3 regions of the Ruminococcus sp. 1001713B170207_170306_F1 genome follow, and region 3 is predicted to be linked to each of the others. Evidence: riboswitches for the same ligand, from Rfam matches in the RefSeq annotation. Region 3 holds a riboswitch; each other region holds the start of a gene.
What was found. A riboswitch is a leader RNA that binds a small molecule or an ion and turns the genes downstream of it on or off. The one in region 3 is predicted to bind cobalamin.

Region 1 (3,281 bases), on a different contig from region 3:
TGGAAAGTCAGGATCCTGTCATACCAGATCTGGTTTTTGTGGGAAAAAGCAGCAACTGCAATTCCATTGTCCAGGGCTTCAACAGGAATCTCATATGTATATTTGCCATTTGCGTCTGCCACATATGGAACCCAGGTGGAGGAATCTGCTGCGGCAGCTTCTTCTTTTGTTCCCAGACATAGATAGTCGTAACCAGTTCCGCTTAAAGTAAGAACAGCTGTCATTTTTCCGTTTTTGGAAGTAAGGACACAGTCAATTACACGGAACATAGATGAACTGGAGTTTACTGTAATATTATAAATTCCGCTTGCACAGCTGCCTGGAGCAGGGGTTGCTGTTGGCTCTGGGGTGGTGGCTGCTTCCGGAGTTGTGCTTGGCACTGGAGTTTCAGTTGGTGCAGGAGTCTCAACCGGTGCTTCGGTAGGCTCTGGGGAAACAGTTGGTTCCGGTGTTGGAGCAGCCTCTCCATATCCTGGAACCGCCGGTACGGTAATCGTCAATATACCCTTTGCGTACCAGTTCTGGCTCTTCTTGGAATGAGGAACGACTGCTATTGTCTGAGCTTCCTTGCTTGCAGTAACTTCAAAGGTGTAGGTATAGCCTCCTGCACTGTTCTCTACTCCTTTGATGGAATTTGCTTCTTTATCAGAGTCACTGGCACTGCCAAGATAGATCATGTCATAATTCTGTTTTGCGGTAGAAAGTGTGACAATATATTTATCCTCCGAAACCTTTACAGTGGAACCGGTGATTACGAACATTGCAAATTCATCACCGTTTTCTTTTACAAGCTTGATTCCGGCATCTGTAATCTCATTCTGGGCTGGTGCCTGGGTTGGAGCTGCAGTTGGCAGTGGAGTGGCAGTTGGCTCAGGGGCTGCAGTTGGCTCTGGAGTAGCTGTTGGTTCCGGGGCTTTCATTCCTGGAACGTTCAGTTTCAAAGCCATATTTGTGTACCATTTCTGATTTTTTACAGAAAATGGTACGATGCTGAAAGTCTGGACCTGTTCACTGGCAGGAACCTCAAAAATGAAAGTATAACCATCTTCATTTTCTGTACCAACGATTGCTGCTGCATTTTTTGCTTCGTCAGGATCTTCTTTAGAACCAAGATAAAGCTTCTCATAGTTCTTTCCGTCAGTATTGAGGGTTATCTTAATTTTATCACCATTTAATTCAGCAGAAGAGCTTTTGATTTTAAGCATTTTATATGCACTGTTATCTTCCTTGTCAATGGTCATGTTGGAACCATCTGGGTTCAGATCCTCTGGCTTTGTTTCTGGTTTATCTGTCTCTTCGGTTTTGCCCTCTTCTGTTGTTTCTGGTGCAGCTGTAGGCTGTGGAGCTTCTGCTTCCTCATTTTTGCTTTCTTCAGCAGGTGATGCAGTAACCTCAGGAGTGGTCTCAGAGGCAGGTGTTTCTGTAGCAGCAGGTGTCTCTTTCACAGCAGAGGCATCCACTGCTGCCGGAGTTACTGTAGTGTCAGTGTTTTCTTCCTCAGCTGTTGCGTTCTCCTGCACAGGAGTCTCAGCAGCAACAGCAGTCTTCTCCGCCTCTGTTTCTGGAGTTGGTGTAACAGAAACCTGTACGTTTGCATCCTCATTTTCTGCCTGTGTAAGTACAGCAGGAGTGACCGTCATCGCGACGGAAAGGAACAGTGCAAGAAAGCGTTTTGAATTTCTTTTCATTTCTTTTTCCTCGATTCTTCCTATTATTTTATAATTTGAATAAATCCCAATTGCTTCTGGAGCCTGTTTGTACAATGGGCAATCCTGACAGGATTATTTCAAAAAAATGCCTGCTTCCTCTGAGAAAACAGGCACTAAAAATTCAATATATTGTATTATCAAATATATTAATGAGAATGAAGTACTTTCTTCGGAAGCTTTCATTAAACGAATTCAGCAGGTTTCCTGACTTACAGATCAACACAGAATCCATCCTTCTCAGCAATATACCAATGGTTTCACTGGATTCTACTCCCTGGTTACAGTGACCGGATCGTTCAGGACTTTCACCTGATTCCCTCTTAGAGCGTGTTGAAAAAATATTCCCACAATCTGCACGCTGTAGCAGACAGATATGTCTGGCACTGAAAACGGATTTATTCAATTCACCTCATTATAGCAGACCGTTATGTCGAAATCAATAGATTTATAGGGTTATTGCTTGTATTTACTGTACCCGACTTCATCTGTGCGGAGAAGTGTTCCATTCTCATCGTAGACACTGCGGTAGGTTTTACAGGTGTTTGGATCGGAATGCTCTGTAGTAATCTCTACCGTATTATTGTCAGTTTGGGTTCCGTAAATGGATACCGTTACGGCTTCCTCTTTTTCATCGTAAGAGGCTTCAATTTTAATTGGATAAGCAGTATTATTCTGAAAACGGAAATCCTGACCTCCCCACACCACTGCTGCGTCCAGACCATCCTCAACATAATCAATTCGGGCAGCGTGATTATGACGCTCAACAATGGTCAGATCAGACTGCAGGCATGCCATAAACAACGTAGTGGAAATCTGGCAGATTCCGCCTCCGATATCCTGGGCATGTTCGCCTCCTACAATTACAGTTGCTTCCCTGTACCCTCGTTCCTCAGTACGTGGACCTAAAGTATCGTTGTAGGAAAAAATCTGTCCTGGCTGAAGTTCCACTCCATCACAGGCTTCCACGGCAAGCTTCAAATTGGCAACACGGTTTTCGGTACCGCCGCCATATGTAGTATAAGTACCAAGAAGATTCAGATAAGGAAGGGCTTCTATCTCTTCTGTAGAAACTTCGGGCACGGTTATTTCAAGGGAGATGGTAATCTTTGCCCCTTCTTTTGCTTTTTCCAGCTTCTTTGCAGCTGACTTCACATCAAATGAAATTCCGGTAACTGCCGGAATAATTTCATTATTTTCCCCCAGAGAAGCATCTGTGGCATCTGTATGTACTTTTTCATAATAGGATTCCAGATCCAGTTCCTCTGGCGGTGTCTTCATAGTAGGACATTCGATAACAGCTTCATAATCTTCTATGGAAATTGCTTTTAGAATCGCTTCTTTCAGTGCATCCATATCCGGACCGATTCCGGTTTTTCCCTTAGTGATAACCAGCTCTGTATCTGTAAGTTCACAGGAAGTCTGTATAGTGGTGGATCCCTTTGAAATTCCAGCATCCTCCAGAAGCTTGTCCAGTTCGTCTTTATTTCTGGCTTCCGGCATAAGGGTGACTTCTTCCTTTGTCTTGCTGTTCATCAGTTCGATGCGGTCAGTTCCATGAGTAAACCAGGCACC
Region 2 (3,281 bases), on a different contig from region 3:
ATAATGATAGCAGTTTCTGCCGGACTTACAGTCATGATCCCAATGGCCGCTCTTGAGTAATCCAGAGATGGATCAAGACCCAGCTTGGTGTAAAGAATCTTATCCGGATTGGCAATGATATGTGCCAGGGAAATCTGCTTGCCTGGCACAAGCTCCTGTACGATTCTCTGTTTCATTTCCGGAGACATATTATCTGTGTATCCCATTTTCTCCTCCTGAATAAAGAGTTTTTATAATCTGATTTGATTATACCTTTCTGATTTCCAAGTGTCAACAAAAAGCAACATTTCCTGGCATGTTATATGTGGTTTTTCTTGTAGTACAATGTTGTTTTTATTTGTTTTCTCTGTTTTTTCTTATTTATGATTGACATGTTTTTTTCCCTCTGGCATACTAAAGTTAACTGTAAATGGCTTTTCAAAACACTTTTATAGTGAAATTACCAGCTGCATATATTCACGTAATCTTGACTAGGAGATGATTTTATGTATCTTTCTGATATACACACACATTCCATTGCCAGCGGACACGGCACAACCTGCACCATCAGCGACATGGCAAAGGCTGCTTCTCAAAAAGGGCTGAAGCTTCTTGGAATCACAGACCACGGACCAGCCACTCTGGCTGCCGGAACTTCTTCTTATTTCCGAAGCCTGATCTATTCGCCCAGGAAGCGTTTCGATGTGGAATTATTATATGGAATTGAACTGAACATTCTGGATACCGATGGAAAAACAGATCTGCCACAGGAGCTTCTTGATAAGCTGGACTACGCAATCGCCAGCATGCATTATCAGAATTTCCGGCCAAAGACCAGGGAAGAAAATACTGCTGCTTTTCTGAACGTAATGAAGAATCCGGTTATAAAGATCCTGGGACACATTGATAATCCCCAGTATGACATAGATTACGACGCAGTTGTAAAGGCTGCCGGTGAAAACGGTGTTCTCCTTGAGATCAACGAAGCTTCCCTGGCACCTTACGGATATCGGGGCGATACCCATGCCAACTGCGCGCAGATCCTGTCCTGCTGCCGGAAGTATCTGGTTCCAATCGTGCTTTCCAGTGACAGTCATGGAACAGAGCATATTGGAGACTTCACTTATGCCGCTGATTTCGTTCATAATGCTATGTTTCCAGAGGGTCTGATTCTCAACAACCAGATTCCGAAATTAAAGATGCTGTTAAGCATACGATAAAAAGGATCCAGCTTGCAGAATTCCAATGGAATTTTGCGTTGCGCAAAAACTCTCCGAGAAATATAAATACGTAAGCTTAACTTCGTATATATTCCGGAGAGTTTTTTATACTTATTTCTTTGATTACTCATTTTCATTTTTATGATCTGCTTCTCTTACTTTCTGCATCATCGCAGCAAGTTCCTGATATTTTCCTGTCACATAACCGTAGTTTTTCTTCTTATGAGGTAGCTGACAATTCGTACAATCTTTAAATCCCTTCTCATTATATTTGAAATTTCCGCCGCATTTTTCTCCAAGGGCATAAAGCGGGCAATAGCAGAACAGACAGTTAAAGTTCTCTGGATCAGCTCCTTTATGGCATGGAAAATACTCACATTTCTTATGGCTGAAATAAGCGTATTCTTTGTCTTCCCAATATTTTTTCTCCATATTTCTCTCCTTATCTCATACAACTCAAAACAAAATATTCTTTATATTCTATTTCGTAATGCACAAAAATCAAATGATAAAAATGACTCCCGCTTACAGGAATAGAATATTGCCAGAGCGTGTTTAAAAAAGGCTTTCTGTAAGATGTGCGTCACACCCTGCAGGAGATTACGAGAATAATTCTACAAACAGGCTCAGGAAAAGTGTAAAAAAAATACCGCATATGCGGCTTCTGAATCATCATTATTTAAGAGGGAGCGATGCTACTCCGGGGTAGAATATGATCCGTTCATATATACGCGGAGGGAACGGTTTCATCCGAAGTAGTATCGCCTGCCATTTAATCTGTATAATTCTTCTGAACAGGCGATCATTCCATAAAAAATGTCCACTCACAAAAGCGGACAACATCTCAGGGCTGCGGATTCCCCAAAACTGGTTGTTACACTTTCATCGGAAGTTTAACCTCGCCATACCAAGCAGGTTTCCTGGCTCCAGAATCATCACTTCCTCTCTCCTTCTCATGCGTAAGCACAATGGACTATGAGATTCGCTCCTCTGTTACAGTGACCGGATCGCTCAGGTTTCTCACCTGATTCCCTCTTTCTGCCAGCTTATAGCTGTCAGCACTTAATATGTTCACTATGGAATTATACTGACATCATATTACCACCGGTCACTGTCTTTGTCAACCATTTGAAAGGATTTTTTGTTATTTTTTTATCAACCTGATGGTGCTGTCACGGCGTGAACAGCAGCGTCAGCTTCTCCAGAATCTTCTCCATCAGGATTTTCGCTGTTTTTTCATGAGATCTGTGCCCAGGGTGCTGCCTTGATCCAAATTCTCCTTCCTGTGTATCCGGAAGCTTCACAAATTCCACGCGCTCATCCCCTGTTTTTCTTTTATAATTCCCCACTGCTTTCTCAAGCGTAGGCAAAATCTCAGCTCCAAGCATTCCATAACACCACAGAATATAGCTTTCTGGATTACATACGCGCAGTTTTCTCAAAAAGTCTTCCACAGCCTTTCCAACTCTGTCCATATTCTTCGTGCCGCTGCTGTCGTTTGTCCCCAGATTCACTACGATCACATCAGGCTGAAACTTCTGGAAATCCCATTTTTCCATAGCACCCAGTTGTTTGTTTCTTTCTCCATTTAAAAGACCGCACACCTGCTCATAATATAGCGGGATTGCCTGCTGCTCATTGCCTTCCCAGGAACAGAAAACGCCCCAGCCGCTCTGACTGATGCAATTGTACACCGCGCCCAGTTCTTTTGCTGCCATATATGCATAATTATCCACGGCATTGAAGCAAAAGGAATTCCATGTCATTTCTTCTCCTGCACCGCTGCCGCCCTCACCAGAGGTAATGCTGTCCCCTATTACCTCCAATCTGAGCTTTGGTGTTTCAAGAGGTAAAAACTCACCGTCAGTTTCAACCTCCAGAAGCTGAAGCAATGTTTTTTCATCTGTGGGAAACGCAGGGGTATCACGAAGAAGCTTTACATTTCTTACCTTATCCCTTTCCATATTACGGAAAAGACAGATTTCCTGTTCTCCCTTATTTACTATAAGCCGTTGGGACAATACGCCGTCTACGATCACATCCACCCATGGCTCAAAAACATCATAATCGGAGCGGATTTTC
Region 3 (3,281 bases):
ACAAAGGAGGCCATGGAGCCGAGAGCTACTAGGGTATCCATGTTCGGAGAGCGGTGCCACAGACTCCTGAAGCCACTGATGAAAAATTTCTGATTGATGACCATGACGATTCCTGCAAGAAGCAGCTGTACAAGTCCCATGGCGATATGGTTGCCATCAAACCAGGCTGGCAGCGGCCATCCCCACATCATGTGTCCCATGGAAAAGTACATCAGCACCAGAAGAAAACCTACTGAGGCAATAAGCCGTTTCCTGAGGAGTGGCGTTTCGTGATCTTCCAAGGCTTTCTCAGCATCGGAAACGGATTCCGTCTGACCGGAAGCACCCTTCAGGCTGCAGCCGTATCCGGCTTCTTCTACAGCTGAGACAATGGCAGAGGCTGAGGCAGTTCCTTCCACTCCCATGGAATTGGTAAGCAGGCTTACGGAGCAGGAAGTAACTCCCGGAACCTTGTTTACCGCTTTTTCCACACGGGCGCTGCAGGCTGCACAGCTCATGCCGGTGACGTTGTATTGTTCCATAATAAATTCCTCCTTCGAATACAGTGTTTCGATACCAACGGACTGCTCTGCGCATTCGTACCTCCGCAGGCAGGTACACATTCGGAATGCGCTGGTATCTCACTTCATTAGCTTCTGCAAAGTTGCAACCAGCTCATCAATGGTTTCGTCTTTACCATCACGGATATCTCTTGCCACACAGGTTCGGATATGATTGGCGAGAAGTTCCTTATTAAATGCATTCACAGCGGCATTTACAGCTGCTGACTGAATAAGAATATCGTTGCAGTAAGCGTCATTCTCCAGCATTCCTATAATCCCCCTTATCTGGCCTTCAATACGTTTCAGACGGTTTACCAGCTTCCTGCGCTCTGCTTCGGAACGATCGGTGTGCTTGGTACAACAGCAGGAACAGACCTTCTTGGTAGGTTCCTGGCTGGAAAGAGTTGCAGGATCGGCTGCGGTGTGGCTGCAGCAGGATTCGGATTTATAATCAGCTGTCATAGGCGGACTCCTTTCCTTATATACCCCTTAGGGGTATGTATTTGATGAAACCAATATATACCCTGGCGGGGTATTTGTCAATAAGTAATTCACAGAAAACCTGAGAATTGCGGCGCGAAACCATGCGAAAGCATGATTCCTGTGTATCGCGAAGCGTGTTGCTATGAACGGAGTGAATAGTAATCTGTTTGAAAAATTATTCCCGCAATCTGCACGCCCCACTTTGCGGTATATTTTGCCCGAATTCAGTTGCCGTAGCCCGCTACGGCGCCCTCATCAGGACAAAATCTCCCACAAATTGTGACGCACATCTTGCAGAAAGCCTTTTTCAAACATACTTTAGTTCATAAAAAATACATAAAAAGTTCATAAAAAATATATAATAATATGGTACATATTAAATATCCGAGTCGAATATGTATAATGGTTATAGCGCGAAGGTTGCATCATGAACATGATGCGCAAAAGAGAATCCGGTGAGAGTCCGGAACGATGCCGTCACTGTGTAAGGGAACTGCTTCAGAGCCCACTGGGAAACCGGGAAGGGGGAGCAGTGTTGACCGAAGTCAGGAGAACTGCCTTGGCGTGGAATCTTAGGTCTGCGGTACACAGAACCTGTATTCTCATAACGATACATGAATATTTCCTGAATGTTTTTTGGAAGAAAAGTGTGTATATGAGAATGTGTGCAGTCGCAGAAAATGCGGCTGTTTTTATGCAATGGGAGATTGGTGATAGATTTCCCATGGGATTCTTTATACGTGATTCTATCCGGAAATACAAAAAAAAGAGGAAAAAGAAATGAAAAGAAAATCTTTATTAGCAATCCTTCTTGCAGCTTCTATGGCAGCAAGCATGACAGCAGCAACAGCAACTGTTGCATTTGCAGAGACAGAGGAAGCAGCAGAGGAGACAACAGACGATGCTGAGACAGCTGATGATGCTGAGGCAGCTGACGATGCTGAAGCAGCTGATGATGCTGAGACAACAGACGATGCAGAAGCAGCTGATGACACTGCAGATGCAGATAAGGAAGCGGCTGATAAAGTAGCAGCACTTATCGATGCTATTTATGTTCAGGAGAGAACAGATGATACAGATGAGCAGTGCAAGGAAGCTAAAGAAGCATGGGATGCCCTTACAGATGCTCAGAAAGAGCTTGTAGAGGGAGAAGAGGCAAGTCCAGAGTATTTCGGACGTGACACAGGTGATGCTTCCAAGGATGATCCGCGTAATCAGGACGAGATCGGTGAGAATGAGCTTCTTGTAGTAAGCTTTGGTACTTCCTTTAACGACAGCCGTGCAGAGGATATCAAAGGAATCGAGGATGCTCTTGCAGAAGCATTCCCGGATTGGTCTGTAAGAAGAGCATTTACCGCTCAGATCATTATCAACCATGTACAGGCAAGAGATGATGAGAAGATTGATAACATGCAGCAGGCACTTGACCGTGCAGTAGCAAACGGTGTTAAGAATCTTGTAGTTCAGCCTACACATCTTATGCATGGTGCTGAGTACGATGAGATGGTAGAAGCTATTGATGCTTACAAAGATAAATTTGAATCTGTAGCAATCGCTGAACCAATGCTTGGTGAGGTTGGCGATGACGCTACCGTTATCAACGATGACAAAGCTGCTGTTGCTCAGGCAATCACAGATGAAGCTGTAAAAGAAGCTGGATATGACAGCATGGAAGCAGCTGCAGAAGATGGAACCGCATTTGTATTCATGGGACATGGTACTTCCCATACAGCAAACGTTACATATGATCAGATGCAGACCCAGATGGAGAAACTTGAATTCACAAACGCATTCATCGGTACTGTAGAAGGTGAGCCAGAGGATACAGCTTGTGATGAAGTTATCAATAAAGTAAAAGATGCCGGATTCAAGAAAGTAATCCTTCGTCCGCTTATGGTTGTTGCTGGTGACCATGCAAACAATGATATGGCTGGTGATGATGATGACTCCTGGAAGAGCATGTTCGAGGCTTCTGGAGATTTCGATGAGATTGACTGCCAGATCGAAGGTCTTGGAAGAATTGACGCTGTTGAGCAGCTTTATGTAGCTCATACTCAGGCAGCTATTGATTCCATCGCGAAATAATTATCCTGGTATAAATTGTTATTGCAACAGAACAAAAGCAGCTGCTCCTACACTGTGGGGCAGCTGTTTGAGTAATAAAACAAATACGGCACACACAAGTGTACCGTAAATAAAGAAAAAGCAAGGAGAGTTATTATGAAACGTTCATTAGTCATTTTATTAACAGCTGTA

Region 1: linked by a shared signal. The riboswitch ahead of I4V84_RS16555 (hypothetical protein) and the one ahead of I4V84_RS07150 (sirohydrochlorin cobaltochelatase) in region 3 are both predicted to bind cobalamin.
Region 2: linked by a shared signal. The riboswitch ahead of I4V84_RS08060 (cysteine-rich small domain-containing protein) and the one ahead of I4V84_RS07150 (sirohydrochlorin cobaltochelatase) in region 3 are both predicted to bind cobalamin.

What each region holds. Positions count from the first base shown of each region.
Region 1 covers NZ_JADPEX010000031.1:26,119-29,399, reverse strand. Annotated here, with positions in the region: gene I4V84_RS16555 (hypothetical protein) at 1-1,688, opposite strand, end outside; cobalamin riboswitch at 1,886-2,059, opposite strand; gene I4V84_RS16550 (VanW family protein) at 2,163-3,281, opposite strand, start outside.
Region 2 covers NZ_JADPEX010000010.1:28,447-31,727, reverse strand. Annotated here, with positions in the region: gene I4V84_RS08070 (BMC domain-containing protein) at 1-206, opposite strand, end outside; gene I4V84_RS08065 (phosphatase) at 486-1,199, shown strand; gene I4V84_RS08060 (cysteine-rich small domain-containing protein) at 1,323-1,631, opposite strand; cobalamin riboswitch at 2,092-2,280, opposite strand; gene I4V84_RS08055 (GDSL-type esterase/lipase family protein) at 2,372-3,281, opposite strand, start outside.
Region 3 covers NZ_JADPEX010000008.1:82,981-86,261, forward strand. Annotated here, with positions in the region: gene I4V84_RS07140 (heavy metal translocating P-type ATPase) at 1-521, opposite strand, end outside; gene I4V84_RS07145 (metal-sensing transcriptional repressor) at 621-1,004, opposite strand; partial or broken gene I4V84_RS20400 (DUF6783 domain-containing protein) at 1,166-1,276, opposite strand; partial or broken gene I4V84_RS20405 (DUF6783 domain-containing protein) at 1,253-1,354, shown strand; cobalamin riboswitch at 1,426-1,602, shown strand; gene I4V84_RS07150 (sirohydrochlorin cobaltochelatase) at 1,806-3,110, shown strand; gene I4V84_RS07155 (hypothetical protein) at 3,246-3,281, shown strand, end outside.